Regions from separate parts of the Serratia sp. GW822-FHT06D09 genome, predicted to be linked through region 1. Evidence: predicted binding sites of a transcription regulator. Region 1 holds the regulator's gene; each other region holds the start of a gene.
The links. The regulator CRP, encoded in region 1, controls carbon source genes, mostly activating them, when cyclic AMP is high. The targets are predictions, from matches to a motif close to ATGTGANNNNNNTCACAT.

Region 1 (4,306 bases):
ATCAACTACATCACGCCGCAGTTTTCACGTACCCATATCAACTTCCAACGGGTGCCGACGGTAGACACCTCCAACCCGTTCGCCGCCAAGGCTATCCCTTCGCTGGACGAGAGCTTTGTGGTGATCCACTTCCGCGGGCTGGACCAGATCGACTTCCCTTATCTGCTGGCAATGCTGCAGGGATCTTTTATCTCGCATATCAATACGCTGGTGGTGCCGGGTGGCAAAATGGGGCTGGCGATGGAACTGATCATGGCGCCGCTGGTGCAGCGACTGCTGGAAGGAAAAAAAATCGAGTAATCTACGGGGCGCGGTACAACCGCGCCCCTTTATCCGTTACGCCAGGTCGCGGATTTCAAAACTGTGGGTCACGCTGGCGGCTTTGCTCAGCATCAGTGAAACCGAACAGTACTTCTCGGCTGACAGGTTGACCGCACGTTCCACGATCTTGTCGCTCAAATCTTTGCCGGTCACGATAAAATGCAGGTTGATGTGGGTAAACAACCGTGGCGCTTCTTCGCGGCGTTCAGAGGTCAGTTTCACCTCGCAATCACGCACGTCGTTGCGTCCTTTTTGCAGGATCGACACCACGTCGATAGCACTGCAGCCCCCTACTGACATCAGCACCATTTCCATCGGACTGGGTGCTTTATCGCCGGCGTTGCCGTCCATCAATACCTGATGGCCAGACGCGGATTCACCCAGAAACGTCAACCCTTCCACCCACTTAACTCTTGCCTGCATGCTGGTCACTCCGGTTAATTTCTTAAAATCAGAGTACGCTTTCGCATAGAAACTGGCAACGGAACCTGATGCTAATCATGCTGAAGCGAGACAACACGAGACACCCGCCTCACTCTGTGCTACAAACAGAGCCGCAATAAATCTTTCCGGGACACTGATTTCAGGGAAACTCCCAGGGAAAGGCTCCTTTACCGGTATGTTAACAGAATGTAGCTTGCAGCTCTCCCGGCAAGTTAATATGCTAGAGCGACAGCGTATATTTATGACACGCCTCAAAACCTGCTGATAGCCACCATTAAAACAACGGCGACAGCACGTTTTACAGGGAACTCTGACCCCTGTGACACAAGGCAGCGATAACAACAGAGGATAACAGCGAATGGTTCTCGGCAAACCGCAAACAGACCCTACTCTCGAATGGTTCCTGTCTCATTGCCATATCCACAAATATCCATCCAAAAGTACGCTGATTCACCAAGGTGAAAAAGCCGAAACGCTTTACTACATCGTCAAAGGCTCCGTCGCGGTGCTGATTAAGGATGAAGAAGGTAAAGAGATGATCCTGTCCTACCTTAACCAGGGGGATTTCATCGGCGAGCTTGGATTGTTTGAAGAAGGTCAGGAGCGTAGCGCCTGGGTTAGGGCGAAGACCGCCTGTGAAGTGGCTGAAATTTCCTACAAGAAATTCCGCCAGCTGATCCAGGTAAACCCGGACATCCTGATGCGCCTGTCTGCCCAGATGGCAAACCGCCTGCAGATAACCTCTGAGAAAGTGGGTAACCTCGCCTTCCTGGACGTTACGGGCCGCATCGCGCAAACCCTGCTGAACCTGGCGAAACAGCCTGATGCCATGACCCATCCGGATGGCATGCAGATTAAAATCACCCGTCAGGAAATTGGCCAGATCGTCGGTTGCTCTCGTGAAACCGTGGGTCGTATTCTGAAAATGCTGGAAGATCAAAACCTGATCTCCGCTCACGGCAAAACTATTGTCGTTTACGGCACCCGTTAATCACTGAAAAAACGGCGCGATAATTCGCGCCGTTTTTTTATGCCCCGATTTATCATGTGGCGCCGACTGATTTATCATCCGGAAGTCAACTATGCACTGCGACAAACGCTGGTGCTGTGCCTGCCGGTTCTGCTCGGGCTGTTGATCGGCCAACTGCAATACGGCCTGCTATTTTCCCTGGTTCCCGCCTGCTGTAACATCGCCGGGCTGGACACGCCCCACAAACGCTTCTTTAAACGCCTGATCGTCGGGGGTTCGCTCTTTGCGCTTAGCAGCCTGCTGCTGCAACAGGCACTGCTGTGGCAAGTGCCGCTACCCGCATTGATGCTCGGCCTGGCACTGTTGCTTGGCGTCAGCGGCGAAATCAGCCCACTGCACGCCCGCCTGCTGCCCGCCGCGCTGGTTGCCGCCATATTCTCTCTCAGCATGGCCGGTACGGTGCCGCTTTGGCACGCGCCGGTGTTATATATCGTGGGTACCGCCTGGTACGGCCTGTTTACCTGGTTCTGGTTCAAGCTGTGGAAAGAGCAACCGATGCGCGAGTCGCTCAATCAGCTCTATCTGGAGCTGGCGGACTACTTCGAAGCCAAATATTCGCTGTTGACCCAGCACACCGATCCGCAGACCGCCTTACCACCGCTGCTGGTGCGCCAGCAAAAGGTCATGGATCTGATCACCTTGCTGTATCAGCAGCTTAATTTTCTGCCCCATGCCAGCAATCTCGAACAAAAGCGCCTGCAACGCACCTTTCAGGTCGCGCTGGATTTGCAGGAACACATCACCGTCAGCCTGCACCTGCCGGAAGAGGTCCAAAAACTGGTAGAGCAGAGCCAGGCCGAAGCCATTATCCGCCGCAATGCACAGGTGATTGCCAATCGGCTGCGCACGGTAGCGCACGATATCCTCTATCATCAGCATTCTCAGCGTTTCAACATGGACCATGAGTTGGCAGCCCTGGAAAAAGTGGCGGCGCAGCACCCGGACAACCCGGTCGGCCAATTCTGTTATTACCACTTCAGCCGCATCGCCCGCCTGCTGCGCACCCAGCACCCACTCTACCGACGCGATCTGATGGCCAATCAAAACCGTCTGCCATTCTGGCCCGCGCTGGTCAGTTACCTGTCGTTCAAATCCAACGCCCTGCGCAATGCGGCTCGGCTGGGAGTCACCCTGGCGGCGGGCAGCAGCCTGGGCATGATTTTCAATCTGCCAAAACCTTACTGGATCTTGCTGACCATCATGCTGGTGAGCCAAAACGGCTACAACGCCACCCGGGTACGCATCCAGCACCGTGCGCTCGGCACCTTGGTTGGGTTGGTGATTGCCGCCGGATTACTGCAGCTGCAACTGCCCGAGGCTGAGACGCTGGGCGTGATGCTGGTGATCACGCTGCTGGCCTATCTGGTTTCACGTAAAAATTACGGGCTGGCGGTAATTGGCTTTACGGTGACGGCGGTTTACACCCTGCAACTGTTGGCACTGAACGGCACCCACTTCCTGGTGCCGCGCCTGATCGACACGCTGATCGGCTGCGTACTGGTGTTCGGCAGCACCATCTGGCTGTGGCCACAGTGGCAAAGCGGTCTGCTACGCAAGAACGCCCATCAGGCGTTGGAAAACGATCAACAGGCGCTGCGCCTGTTGCTGGAAGAGCAAGAACCCGATCCCAGCGCGCTGGCTTATGCCCGCATGCAGGTCAATCAGGCGCACAACGCGCTGTTCACCTCACTCAATCAGGCGATGCAGGAGCCGGGTTTTGAATCGAGCTACCTGGCAGATATGCGCCTGTGGGTTACGCACAGCCAGTTTATTGTCGAACACCTGAATGCGATGACCATTCTGGCGCGCGAGCACTATATGCTGACGCCAAAGCTGGCGGAGGAGTATCTGCAGTCTTGTGAAATCGCGCTGCAAAGCTGTCAGCAGCGGCTTGAATACGACGGGCCGAGCAGTGGCAACGGCATTATGCAGCCACCGGATTTGCAGCCGGATATGCCGGTGACTGAAATGGAACGCCATCTGCGGCGGATTTTGTCCCACCTGAGCGTCATGCACACCATCTCGTCACTGGCCTGGCGCCAGCGTCCGCACCATGGCATCTGGCTGAAGCGCAAACTGCGCGATCAATAAGGGCACCCTCGGTGCCCTTATGCATTAAGCGCCAATCACGTCCTGCACGGCCAGCTCAAACAGCGCCATCCCTTCGTCAATATCCTCGGTTGCTACCACCAGCGAAGGCGCAAAACGGATCACGTTTGGCCCGGCATTGAGGATCATCAACCCGCGTGCAGCGGCGGCAGTCAGGAAATCACGCGCCTTACCGTGGTGATTTTTCGTCAATTCGGCACCGATCAGCAGCCCCATGCCGCGAATGTCGCTGAAAACACCATATTTCTCGCCAATCTGCTTTAACGCCTGCACGTACAGTCCATGACGCAGTTCAATGCCACTGAGCACTTCCGGCGTATTGATCACGTCCAGCGCCGCCTCCGCCACCGCGCAGGCCAACGGGTTGCCGCCGTAGGTGGTGCCATGGGTGCCCACCTGCAT
Region 2 (4,306 bases), on a different contig from region 1:
CGGCGATTTTTAACGCCGCCGGCAATACGTAACGTTCCAGAATGCTATTTAAACCCGCCATCATTCCCCCTGCCCGGCCAAGCCGGCATCGTGATTATTATTATGGAATATCGACTTAGTTGAACTGCGGCAAATAGGCTTGGTTCAGGTTCAGCACCTCATCCAGCAAAGGTTCTGCGATACCGACGCCGCCAATCAGCGGATTCACCACCAGCGCCAACAGCGCACTGTGACGATCGCCATGCACCGCGGCCTCAATGGTCAAACGCTCGAAATCTTTCACCTGCTGAGTCAGCCCGTTCATGGCCAGCGGCAGCGGCCCGAAGCTCAGCGGGTGAGCGCCCTGTGCGTCGATCACGCAGTTGGTTTCAATCACTGCGTCATCCGGCAGGCCCTGAATCGCACCATTATTGCGGGTGTTCACCACCAGCACCTTGCCGCTGTTATTGTGAATGGCACGGATCAGCTCGACCGCCACTTCTGAATAGAAAGCACCGCCACGGAAGCTCAACTGCTCGGGTTTTTTATCCAGCGTTGGGTCGGCGTACAGTGCAAATAGCTCTGCCTCTACCTTCATCACCTGTTCAGCACGGGTTCCCTGGGCCGCAGCGGCTTCAAGCTCTTCTTCCAGCATGCCGGCGGTTTGGTAGAAATAGCGATGATATGGGCAAGGGATCGCACCCAGCGCCTGCAAAAACGCCGGCGGCCAAGGCAGATCCTTGATGTTGTTCATCGACAGCGTTTCGCCATTGCTCAGCATCTCCAACACCTGGGCGGTCACATCCCTGCCGCTTTGCGTTACCTGATGTACCCACACCATATGGTTCAGTCCAGCAAAACGGAGATCGACCTGATCATGAGGTGCCTTCAGCATGTCGGCGATCATGTGGTGCATGGTGATCGGTACGTTGCACAAGCCGATAATCTTCGCCTTGCTGTAACGGGAGACCGCTTCGGTGACAATACCGGCCGGATTGGTAAAATTGATGATCCAGGCGTCCGGCGCTACCGCTTCTACGGTACGCGCCACTTCCAGCATGACAGGAATGGTGCGCAATGCCTTGGCGAAGCCGCCGACACCGGTGGTCTCTTGCCCCAGACGCTGGTATTTCAAACCCAGGCGTTCATCGGCAGCACGGGCTGCCAGTTGCCCGACCCGCAGTTGAGTCAGTACAAAGCTGGCACCGCGAATGGCCGGTTCCAGCTCGAAATGTACCGACACCACCACCTGCTCCAGCCCGTTTCTCTTGAGCATTCTTTTGGTCAGTTCGGCAATGATGCCCACTTTCTCGCGGCCGGACTCTACATCTACCAACGCCAGTTCGGTTAACGGGACGTCCTGATAGTGGGCGATCAGCCCCTCGACCAACTCCGGCGTGTAGCTGCTGCCCCCGCCAATTACGGTTATCTTAGTCATTGCTTTGCCCCTGCGGTAAACGGCGATAAAGCTCGATCATGTCGGTGGCCAGATCTTGAATCAGCATGGCATTCATCAAATGATCCTGCGCATGCACCAGAATCAGACTGACCGGTATTTTCCCAACCCCCTCATCCATGCCAATCAGCTCCGTCTGCATGCCGTGCGCCCTCCCGATGCCGGCCTTCGCCTCTTCCAACTTAATCTCTGCGGCTGCGAACTGACCGCAACGTGCCAGCTGCAGCGCCGAAAGCAGCGAACTGCGAGCGCTGCCGGCATGAACCAGCAACTCCATAACGCTAGTTTCCAAATCCACCATCACCTCCCCGGCCTTATTTCAGGCGCAGCGATCCCGCCGAGAGTCATGAAATAACCCGCGGTCGATGAATAAATAAAGGATAAAAGGGGCCAAGTCCCTCAGAGTGTTATCAGGCTAACAAGCCCAGCGCCTTATCCAGCACCTTGTCTCCACGCATAGTGCCGTAATCCATCATGTCGATCACCGCGACAGTTTTACCCAAGGGCGCAGCAAGTTCGCAAAGACGTGCGTGTTCATATTTCACCTGCGGCCCCAGCAGTACAATGTCCGCACGCTCGACGATGCGCTCGAAATCCGCCACCGGCACGGCTTCAATCACGATATCCAGCGCCCGTTTTTGCGCCTCAGCTTTCATTTTTTGTACCAGCATGCTGGTCGACATGCCTGCTGCGCAGCATAAGACGATGGTTTGCATTTTCAGTATCCCGGTTGTTAGCCACTTGGCGATGCAAATATAAAACAGTTCCGTAACACGCTTGTAAATACCTTGATTCCATACGATTTGATTATGACTTTTGGCTAATCCTTTAAAAACAATGTATTAGAGATTTTTCGTCGTGAAAATTTTTTTCAACACTGTGATCGGCGATCTGATTTTTCATAACCACAAAATTTAAAACCTGTCTTTAACGTTTAAAAACAAAGTGATAAATCACTGACCGATAAACAATGCGAAGAGCATCTCGTTTCAAATCTGTCCTGATTGAAAATTATTTTCATTAGCTTATTCTTCTGGTTATCGCTTTATGCCGTGTGAAAAACAGGCTAATTTGAAGCCCAGATCGCCGGTTGGCATTACAGAAGGGACACTGCAGTCATGGATCTCGTTTACCACATTCAGTTTCGCCAGGATCCGTTCAGCCGCCAGGAAGCAAAAGTTGCCCGAGCCATACTGGACAACCCGGGGTTTACATCAACAGCAACCATTGAGCAATTGGCAGAGCGAGCAGGTGTCAGCACTGAGATCGTCGCTCATTTTGCCCAATCCCTTGGCTGTCAGGATCTTAACGACTTTATCGCGCTAATGCGCTCCCCGTCGACGGCAACACCTCCTCCTACTGAGGTAGCCCAACCCGTGCTCGGCGGCATGGATATCGCCTTTGCCTCCGCGGCCGGCATCGGCAAACTGCCTGGCGTCAGCTCCACCACCCTCAGCCGTTTTGCTAAATCCATCGGTTGTGAAGATATTGGCGACATCGTCTATCAGATCCGCGCACGACAAAATCAGTTCAGTCAGCAGGAGGCCAAAGTCGCACAGACCATTTTGGACGATATTGCCTTCGCCTCCTCCGCCACCATCGAATTGCTGGCCAGCCAAGCGGGGGTCAGCCCGGCCACCATTACCCGATTTGCCAAAACCATTGGCTGCGACGATATTCGCGATCTGCGCATGAAACTGGCTCAGGCCAGCGTGAGCGGCTCACGCTATTTGACCGCCCAAGCCACGCCTAATGGCCCACCGCGGCTGTGGCTACAGCGCGTCAACGACGTGGAAACCACCTTGCATCAACAGCTGCAGCAAGTAGAACATGCAGCGCTGATCGATGCTTGCCAACAGCTGAGCCAATCTAAGAGCGTGCATATTTTCGGCGTAAACAGCATGGCGCTTTATGCCAATGAGCTGCAACAGCGCCTGGTGGGCCTGGGTTACCCTGCATTTATCTGCCAGGACGCGGCGCTGATGCGCATGACGGCCTCCACGCTCAGCACGCAACAGTGCGTGATCCTGCTGTCTATGAGTGGGGAAAACAGCGATTTGCTGAACGCGGCCAAACTGGCCGGCGCGACCGGTGCTTATCGCATCGCCCTAACCCCTGCGGGCACTACGCTGGCCGGGCTGGCGGATAAGGTGTTGCCGCTCAGCGGCGGCAGTACGGCACGCTATGGACTGATGCTGACTCTCGACCTGCTGCTGGCGCAGTTATTGCCCGAAAGCCTGGGGTCACAGACAGAAGATTGAGTCTCTGCCACAGCGCCGTTTGCCGGGCCTTCAACGGTAAATATCACCGCTGCGGCGCTGGCCTGAGGTTTTTCCTAATTAGCGGTTTGGGTTACAACTGCCTATTGATGGGAATATTCTTACTACGTTATCGTTAACATTCCACTTAGATATCACCCTAAGTGAAATTTGCACGACTTTATTTTTTTAATGGCTTCTCTGCCAGCTTCGGCTGGCACTTTAAATTTCACCAGCGGTAAAATTCTATGATCGATTACTCCCTTTACGGTCTCCACGATAGAGATATTGAGACATACCGTGAACAAATATACAGCCTGCTCGGCAAAGGCGTTATTCAGGTGCTTTCCGCGAACAAACCCATCAGCAAGCAAAACATTCTCGCCTATCTCATCGCTGAAATCGAAAGACAACCCGACGAGTACTGTCAGAAACTGCACAGAGCAGCAATTGAGGTTATTGGGATCAACGCTCGCTAAGGAGAAACATGCGCAAATCGGATCTGTGCGCGATCATTTCCATCGCCGTCGTCGTGGCCGTGATGTGGGTGGCAAACTGCAGTGCGGATAGGCTTCCGCTACTGGGAAGTGGAGGCTAGGTTCTAACGCCCGTA
Region 3 (4,306 bases), on a different contig from region 1:
CTTTCTTGGTATCGCCGCCGCGTTGGTGGTTTGGCTGTTTCACCGTGCGATGCTGGGCCTGGAATGGCTGTTGCTCGACCATGAGAGCGGCAGCCTTGTCGCTGCCGCCTCCGCGTTACCGGGCTGGCGAAGAGCGCTGACCCCGGCGTTAGGCGGCCTGGCGGCGGGCACGCTGCTGTGGGTTTACCAGCGCTATCAACATCAACGACAGATAGCGCCAACCGATTATATGGAAGCGATCGAAACCGGCGACGGGCGGCTGGACGTCAGTGCCAGTCTGGTGAAATGCCTGGCTTCGCTGCTGGTGGTCTCCAGCGGCAGCGCCATCGGTCGCGAAGGTGCGATGATCCTGCTGGCCGCGCTGGTGGGTTCCGTGTTTGCTCAACGCTTCACCCACGAGAAAGAATGGAAACTGTGGGTCGCCTGCGCCGCGGCTGCGGGGATGGCCAGCGCTTACCACGCCCCGTTGGCAGGCAGCCTGTTTATTGCGGAAATCCTGTTTGGCACGCTGATGCTGGCCTCGCTGGGCCCGGTGGTGATTGCCGCCGTTTGCGCACTGTTGATGACCAACTTGCTTAACGGTGGCCAGGCGCCGCTGTATCTGGTTGAGCCTCTGCCCGCCCCCTGGCCGGTGCAATATCTGCTGATGGCGCTACTGGGCGTATTGGCCGGCATTTGCGGCCCGCTATTTTTATGGGCGATGCAGGCCACCGGCCATGCTTTCCGTTCGCTGCGCCTGAAGCCCCCTTTGCAATTGGCGCTCGGCGGGTTGATCGTGGGGTTGCTTTCGCTGCTGTTTCCTGAGGTGTGGGGCAATGGCTACAGCGTGGTGCAGTCACTGCTCAGTGCGCCGCCCGGCGTATTGCTGGTTGGCGCCATTCTGATTTGTAAACTGTTGGCGGTGCTCGCCAGCAGCGGTTCCGGAGCGCCCGGCGGCGTATTCACGCCAACGTTGTTTGTCGGGGCCGCTCTGGGTTCGGTGGTTGGGCAACTGTGCGCCACCTGGCCGGAACTGGGCAGCGCGGTGCCGCTGCTGATGGCGCTGACCGGTATGGCCACGCTGCTGGCCGCAACCACCCACGCGCCGATCATGGCTGCGTTGATGGTGTTCGAAATGACCGGTGAATACACCCTGCTGCCGGGCATTTTGCTGGCCTGCGTGATCGCCACTACCGTTTCACGGGGTTTGCGCTCGGTGTCGGTCTATCACAACGCCTAGCGGTTCAGCAGCGGTGAGATATCCAGGTAATGCGCCAATTCACGCTGCTCAGCCCGCGGCAGATAAGGAATTTCACCCAGCAACGGCGCAGGAATGCGCTGCTGCAACGCGTCGATGGTTTCGGCATAGTGCGCCAGCCCCGGGTTAATGCGGTTAGCCACCCAGCCCAGCAAAGGTAAGCCGTCATTAATGATCGACTGAGCCGTTAACAACGCATGGCTGACACAGCCCAATTTAATCCCCACCACTAAAACTACCGGCAGCTGCTCCTGCACCACCCATTCGGCATAAGGCCGCATGTCGTTCATCAGCACGCGCCAGCCGCCACTGCCCTCGACCACCACGGTATCGGCCTTGGCGGATAGATGCTGCAGTCCGCTGCTCATCACACCATAGTTGATATCGTCGGTAGGTTGCGCGTGAAACACTTCTTCCAGACAAGTGATGGGATTAATTTCCTGATATGACAGCGGCAGAGTTGAAGAGGCCTGCAGAACCAAAGCGTCTTTATTGCGAAGGCCTTCACTGGTTTCCTGACAGCGTGCGGCAACCGGCTTGTAGCCGGCCACTGAGCGGCCCTGTGCGGCAAAGGCCTGCAACAAAGCGCGAGAAACCACGGTTTTACCGACATCGGTATCCGTTCCTGTTACAAATAAACGCGTTAACATGACTTAATTGCCCCGAGATACACCGTTAACCAAAATATCGCCGGGTTTACGGCGAAAGAGTAGAACGGGGAAAAGTCTAGAGGATGCCGACAGGCACGAGCTTGAGGTAGCGCAACATTTTGGCGTTAAACGATAAGTATTACTGATTGGTGTTAGCCTTGCAGCAACTGAACCAATAGTGAACCGTTGTATAACGCTTCTTTCACCAAAGCCGCACCAGGCATGGTGCCTTTGTTGAAGAACTGGGTGGACTCCACCTTAATATGCTCGCTGTAAGCCGGCAGAGATTGCTGACGAATGCAGGAGGCAATGGCCGGGTGCAGAATTTCCGCCGCGCGGTTTAGCGGGGAGCCGACCAGGATTTTTTCCGGATTGAACAGGTTGACCATGATAGCCAGGATACGGCCTACGCTGTGGCCCACGCCAAGGATGATATCTTTGGCCAGTTGGTCGCCTGCCAGCGCTGCATCACACAGCGATTCGACCGTCAGCGGCATGCCGTGCAGGCTGGAACTCATCGAGGTCCCGAGCCGCGTGCGGGCGATTTCCAACATATTCTCGATACTGGCTACGGTTTCCAGGCAGCCGTGGTTACCGCAGTAACAGCGTTTGCCGTAAGGGTCGACCTGGGTATGACCAATCTCTACCACGCTGCGGCTACCGGCATGCAGCACCCGACCACCGGTGATGACGCCGGCGCCGACGTTATGATCGATCACCACCTGAATGACGTTTTGGCTGCCGCGTGAAGCGCCGTATAAGGCTTCGGCCATGGTCCAGGCGCTGATGTCGTGCTGCAGATACACCGGCAGACCGGTGCGCGTTTCCAACGCCGGCCCCAAGGGCATATCTTCCACGTCGTAAAACGGCATGCGATGCACCACGCCGGAAATCGCATCCACCATCCCCGGTAAGGTAATGGCAATGGCCGTCAACCGCTCCAGTTTGCTTTGATGGCGGATAAAGAACTGATCGACTTCGGTCAGAATGCGTTTCAGCAGCGGATCGGGGTGTTCGGCGGCCAGGGGGAGGATTTCCTCAACTACCAGCTTGCTGCTGATATCACGCAGCGCCAGCGTGATGGTGCCACGGCTGATGCGGGCGGAAAGGTAATGCCAGGCTTCGGTGTCCAGCACCAGGCCCACCGCCGGGCGGCCGCGGCTGCCCACTTCCTGATATTCGGTTTCTTTAACCAGATGGGCTTCCAACAGCTCCCGCACGATTTTGGTGATGCTGGCGGGCGCCAGCTGTGCTCGCTTTGACAGTTCGATGCGCGAAATTGGGCCCAGTTGATCGATTAACCGATAAACTGCCCCTGCATTTGTTTGCTTGATTTGATCAATATGCCCAGGCTGCCCAACAGCAATCACAAACCTGCTCCTACTATTTTTCGCGCTTCTAAATAAAGACTATCGGCTATGGTGGGGCTTTTGGAATACAGCGTCAACTATTTGATTCGTTATGTGATTTGCTGCACAAATTCACCCTGCTTTCGCTACGGATTGTGTTTTATTTACCCAGTTGGTCCGTCAGGCCAACAGTAACGCCATCAAGGATTTTGCCGCCGCCGTCAACGGCCGTTGACGATGGTGCACCAGCCAAACTTCAGTCATCGCCTCCGGCTCCGCCAGCGGCAAATATTGTACTCCATCGATTTTAACCCGGGCGAAAGAGGCCGGAAGTATAGAGATACCCAAGCCAGAAGACACCAGGCCAATGATGGTCATCGCCTCACCAACCTCCTGAGTGATATAGGGCGTGATCCCCGCCTTGGCCAGCAGCGACAAAATTTCGTCATGCAACGCGGTTCCCACCTCACGCGAGAAAAACACAAAGGGTTCTTCCGCCAAATGTTGGAAACGCAAGGTACCGGAAGCCACCTGGGTTAGCGGATGCCCTTCCGGCACCACCGCCACCAGGGGCTCGCACAGTAAAAGTTGATGTTTCAACACGTCCGGCAAGCGGGTGTTACGCATCACGCCCAGATCGAGCTCGCCATTGAGCAAGGGTTCGATCTGCTGCTTGGTGTTCACTTCTCGCATCTTGATGTGCACCTGCGGGTGTTGCTGACGGAAAGCCCGCAGACTGCGCGACACTACGCTGATAAAGGGTGCCGAAGAGGTGAAACCAATGGTCAGTTCGCCAAGTTCGCCGCGTTCCAATCGCGCTGCCTTTTCCGCCGCACGACTGACCTGATCGAGCACCTGATAGGCTTCTTTCAGAAACATCTCTCCCGCCTGAGTCAGGCTGACATTCCGGTTATTCCGCGCCAAAAGGCGAGCGCCAACCATTTCCTCCAGCGCCTGGATTTGTTGGCTGAGCGGCGGTTGTGAAATACGCAGCCGCTCCGCTGCACGGCCAAAATGCAACTCTTCTGCCACGGCGATAAAATAACGCAGATGCCTCAACTCAATATTCA
Region 4 (4,306 bases), on a different contig from region 1:
GATCCAGACTTTGCTTATTTTGCTCATCCACCTTGCGACCGCTGTGTTCAAAAATGCGGTTGGCCAAATTTTCAAACTGGGTGGTGAGACGCTGCTCGCTGTTGATCAACAGGCGCTGCTTCTCTTCCGCCGCCATACGGGTTTCCTCCAGACGGATGGTCACCTCACGCAGCTCGGCTTCCTGGGCGCTGTTCACTTCACGCTGGGCACGCAGTTCCTGGTTCAACAATTCGCACTCGTTGCGCCAGTGATTAAGCTGCTGAAGCTTTTCGTGCCCGGCAGCCAGTTGGCTGTGCAAATTGCGCAGCTCCAAATCGTTCTGCCGCATTTGCTGTTCATTGCGCAGGAGCATCTCTTGCCGGGCTGCCGTTTCCTGCTGCGCCTGTTGCAGCGATTGTTCCAGCAGCCGCAGCTCGGTTTCATGCTGCGCATGGGACTGCTGCACCCTCAGGCTGGCGATTAACCAGCCCAACAGCAGGCCTACCGTCACCCCGCCTATACCGTAAACCAAACTGGTATCCACCCTGCCTCCTGTTACACCTGACCGTTCCGGCGTTTTATCCGCCCGCTGCCCGTCACGTTAAGGGGATGCTGTATGGATGTCCAGCCTGATTTCGTCCCGACGGCGCATTATTGCGAACCGCTGCGCAAGTCAGGCAAAGATTAGCCAAACCACTGGCTTAACCACTTGATGCCAAACGCCCCCGGCGCGAGAATGCCGAACGCCCAGATCATCGCCGAAGTAATATTCGCCACCTGAAAATAACGCTGGGGCATACCGCAAATGCCACCAACCAGCGGGACCACGGCCCGCAACGGACCAAAGAAACGGCCAATGAAAATGCCCAGCACGCCCCAGCGCTCAAAAAATGCATGGCCGCGCGTCAGCAACTGCGGATTACGCGATAGCGGCCACATGTGCGCCACGCGATCTTGATAGTGGTAGCCAATCCAGTAAGAAAGCCAGTCACCAAAGAAAGCGCCCGCAGCGGCGGCGGCCCAGATAGGCCAAAAGGCAATGCCGCTTTCGCCAATCAGCGCACCCAGCGCCAGCAAGATCACCGTGGCCGGCAACAGCAGCGACAGGAACGCCAGCGATTCGCCAAACGCCAGGAAGAAGATAATCGGGATGGCCCAGCCTTCGTGCTGACGCACGGTCTCGCTGATCCAGTGGATAATGTCATTGAGGCTCAATACGGGCTCCTGATGCGGGATTTACTGCCCCAAGGATACGCAATGCCAGCCGGCGTCGGTTAAACCCCGGCTAAACATCCACGCGGTTTACTCGAGGTAGAACGCCTGTAGCGCTGCTCGCTGGCTTTGCCCCAGCCCGTATTCCGCCTCCAGCCAACGGTCGGTGGAACCGTATTGGTCACGGATGCAACCCAGGGCAGTCATCAGGAACTCTTCTCGGGCGCTAAGCACATAGGCAAACTGCCCCAATGCCGAGTCACTTAAACGAATCGACAGTTGATCCAACATTTGTTCACGGAAGGTCGCCAACGTGGTTTCTGTCAGCAGGTAATCTTCCACCACCGTCGCCTCATCGGCACCCAGTGCGAACAATACCAACGCCGATCCGACCCCCGTGCGGTCCTTACCGACTGCACAGTGCTGGACGATAGCACCGTTATCGGTATGGCTCAGCAACTGAGTCAACTGTTGGTAGGCCGGATTGCCGAACGGCAGTCGGCGATATAACTCCAGCATAAACGCCCGCGCATCAAAACCGGCCAGCGTTTCGCTGGTCAGTTTTTCCAGGTTGGCATTAACCTCATTGCTCAACGGGTTGGCAGGAAAATGATGGTAATCCGCGCCCTGCCACAGGATATCGGGCTTGGCCTGCACTTCATCGGGATCGCGGTAATCCAGGACTGAACGCACCGGTACGCCGGCCAGGAAAGCGCAGTCGTTTTCCGTCAGGCGCTCCAGCGACCCGGAACGGAACAGTAATCCTCGCTTGATGCGACGGCCATTAGCAACGCTGTTACCACCGAGATCGCGAAAGTTAATGCCGCCATCAAGCGGTGCCAATGAAGGATGAAGCAGGATCTGGGCGGTCATAGACGTCCTCGTGTTTATTGTCTGATAAAACGCAACCTGAGAGCCAAGGTAAAACCGGGCTCAACGGGTCAAAGAGGTGGCCAGTAAGATGGCGCTGATGATAATAACCGTAACAGATTACGGCTGAATGGAAAAACGGACCGCGTGGCGGCCCGTTGAATTGCGGAGGGATTACAGCAGGCGACGCGCCGCATCAACCACGATCTGCACCGCTTTGCTCTCGGTGTTTTTCATGGTTTCCGCGTTGGGAATTTCCTGCTGGGTACGGTTAACGATCACACCGGCAACCATACCGGCACGCAGGCCCTGGCTGGCACACATGGTCAGCAGCGTGGCGGATTCCATTTCATAGTTCATCACGCCCATCGATTGCCATTCTTCCATCGAGCCTTTGAAACGGCTAACGACGCGCCCGGAGAAGGTATCGTAACGTTCCTGGCCTGGATAGAAGGTGTCAGAAGACGCAGTTACGCCGATGTGCGTGGTCGCGCCTGCTGCCTTGGCAGCTTCGACCAGTGCGGTAGTACAGGCGAAGTCGGCCACCGCCGGGAACTCCATCGGCGCGAAGTGCAGGCTGGCACCGTCCAGACGAACCGCCGCGGTGGTGACCAGCACGTCACCTACATTGATGTCTGACTGGATCGCACCGGTGGTGCCGATTCGCAGGAAGGTACGAATACCCAGCTGTGCCAGCTCTTCAACCGCGATAGACGTCGAAGGACCGCCGATACCGGTGGAACAGACGATCACTGCCTTGCCGTCCAGCTCTGCACGCCAGGAGGTGAATTCACGATGGGAAGCCAGGTGCACCGGATTTTCCATCAGCTTGGCAATTTTCTCTACGCGCTGCGGATCGCCAGGAACGATGGCAAGCTGGGCCCCTTGTAAATCGTTTTTGGTCAGGCCGAGATGGAAAACGTCAGATTGAGACATACGAGACTCCTCATAGATCATGTTTATTGGGAGGAACAAAAAAGTACTCTACTGAAAATCGCCACGCAATTTCGTGACGGCAATCACTACAGACAAAGAAACAGAATGCAATCTACATAACTCTTGTGACTAAAGTCACAAAAATTAGCAAGAAGGCCCGCCTGTTGGCCCCAATAGCCACCAGTCTAGTCGACAAATCGCCCCGCCGGTTTCCCCTGCTACTTGGAGTTTATCAAGGCGATTTGCCAATAAATCCCCTATGCAGTCACAGAAAAATAGCCTTGGTTTGTCGGGGACTTAGCCCGAATAAGCGGAACTAACGCACCTTATGGTACTAATGCAGGTCAACTTGCGTAATAGCATGATAAAAAGACAATAAAAACGCGGTAAAGCCGGATATTTAATCGTTTTTTACAGACTTGACTGAAAATGCTCCACTCGATGCCAATAACGGGTAATCTTTCCTATAGTTAATCGCAGCGCTTTTCTCTATTGATTGCACGGAGACCGCAATGAAAACCGATCATGTGATGACATTAAAACAGGCCCAGGGGGGATTCACCCCGGCCGTAACCCCCCTGGCGGCTTCTACCATCCTCACCGACGAGCAGGGCATTCATACCGGGGAAACCACCATTCCTTCCCAGGGTGACAACCTGCCTGCCTATATCGCCAAACCGGCGGACCACAGCGGCCCCTTCCCGGTCGTTCTGGTGGTACAGGAGATATTTGGCGTACATGAACATATTCAGGATGTGTGCCGTCGTCTGGCGAAGCAGGGTTATCTGGCGATAGCGCCGGAACTGTACTTCCGTCAAGGGGATGCCCGGGAATACACCGATATCAGTGAACTGTTCCAGAATCTGGTGAGCAAGGTGCCGGATCGTCAGGTGCTGGCGGATCTGGATCATGCTGCCCATTGGGCAACGCGCCACGGCGGCGATGCCGGCAAGCTGGCGATTACCGGTTTCTGCTGGGGCGGGCGTATTAGCTGGCTCTATGCCGCGCACAACCCGCAGTTAAAGGCTGCGGTGGCCTGGTACGGTAGGTTGGTGGGTGAAAAAACGCTGAATTCGCCAAAACACCCGGTCGACGTTGCGACACAGCTGACGGCACCGGTGCTGGGACTTTACGGCGGCCAGGACAGCAGCATCCCGCTGGAGACGGTGGAAAGCATGCGTCAGGCGATCCGCGCGGCCAACGCCAATGCCGAGATCGTGGTGTATCCCGAGGCCGGCCATGCCTTCAATGCCGACTACCGGCCCAGCTACAACGCCGAAGCGGCAGAGGATGGCTGGCAACGTATGCT

Region 2: a site for CRP is predicted at 2,406-2,423, ahead of AC1RKG_RS06700 (PTS sugar transporter subunit IIB). Genes of this name have one in related genera too.
Region 3: a site for CRP is predicted at 3,349-3,366, ahead of mlc (sugar metabolism global transcriptional regulator Mlc). Genes of this name have one in related genera too.
Region 4: a site for CRP is predicted at 3,121-3,138, ahead of udp (uridine phosphorylase). Genes of this name have one in related genera too.

Annotation. Positions count from the first base shown of each region.
Region 1 covers NZ_JBXALO010000016.1:12,638-16,943, forward strand. The annotation lists gene AC1RKG_RS23690 (phosphoribulokinase) at 1-300, shown strand, start outside; gene AC1RKG_RS23695 (OsmC family protein) at 337-744, opposite strand; gene crp (cAMP-activated global transcriptional regulator CRP) at 1,124-1,756, shown strand; gene AC1RKG_RS23705 (YccS/YhfK family putative transporter) at 1,811-3,886, shown strand; gene argD (bifunctional acetylornithine/succinyldiaminopimelate transaminase) at 3,911-4,306, opposite strand, start outside.
Region 2 covers NZ_JBXALO010000002.1:628,016-632,321, reverse strand. The annotation lists gene celB (PTS cellobiose transporter subunit IIC) at 1-61, opposite strand, end outside; gene AC1RKG_RS06710 (6-phospho-beta-glucosidase) at 116-1,417, opposite strand; gene AC1RKG_RS06705 (PTS lactose/cellobiose transporter subunit IIA) at 1,410-1,736, opposite strand; gene AC1RKG_RS06700 (PTS sugar transporter subunit IIB) at 1,846-2,151, opposite strand; gene AC1RKG_RS06695 (MurR/RpiR family transcriptional regulator) at 2,554-3,696, shown strand; gene AC1RKG_RS06690 (biofilm development regulator YmgB/AriR family protein) at 3,942-4,172, shown strand.
Region 3 covers NZ_JBXALO010000001.1:304,322-308,627, reverse strand. The annotation lists gene clcB (voltage-gated ClC-type chloride channel ClcB) at 1-1,219, shown strand, start outside; gene bioD (dethiobiotin synthase) at 1,216-1,887, opposite strand; gene mlc (sugar metabolism global transcriptional regulator Mlc) at 2,040-3,257, opposite strand; gene AC1RKG_RS01460 (LysR family transcriptional regulator) at 3,417-4,306, opposite strand, start outside.
Region 4 covers NZ_JBXALO010000007.1:283,024-287,329, reverse strand. The annotation lists gene rmuC (DNA recombination protein RmuC) at 1-523, opposite strand, end outside; gene AC1RKG_RS18220 (DedA family protein) at 664-1,194, opposite strand; gene AC1RKG_RS18215 (tyrosine-protein phosphatase) at 1,282-2,064, opposite strand; gene udp (uridine phosphorylase) at 2,236-2,997, opposite strand; gene AC1RKG_RS18205 (dienelactone hydrolase family protein) at 3,510-4,306, shown strand, end outside.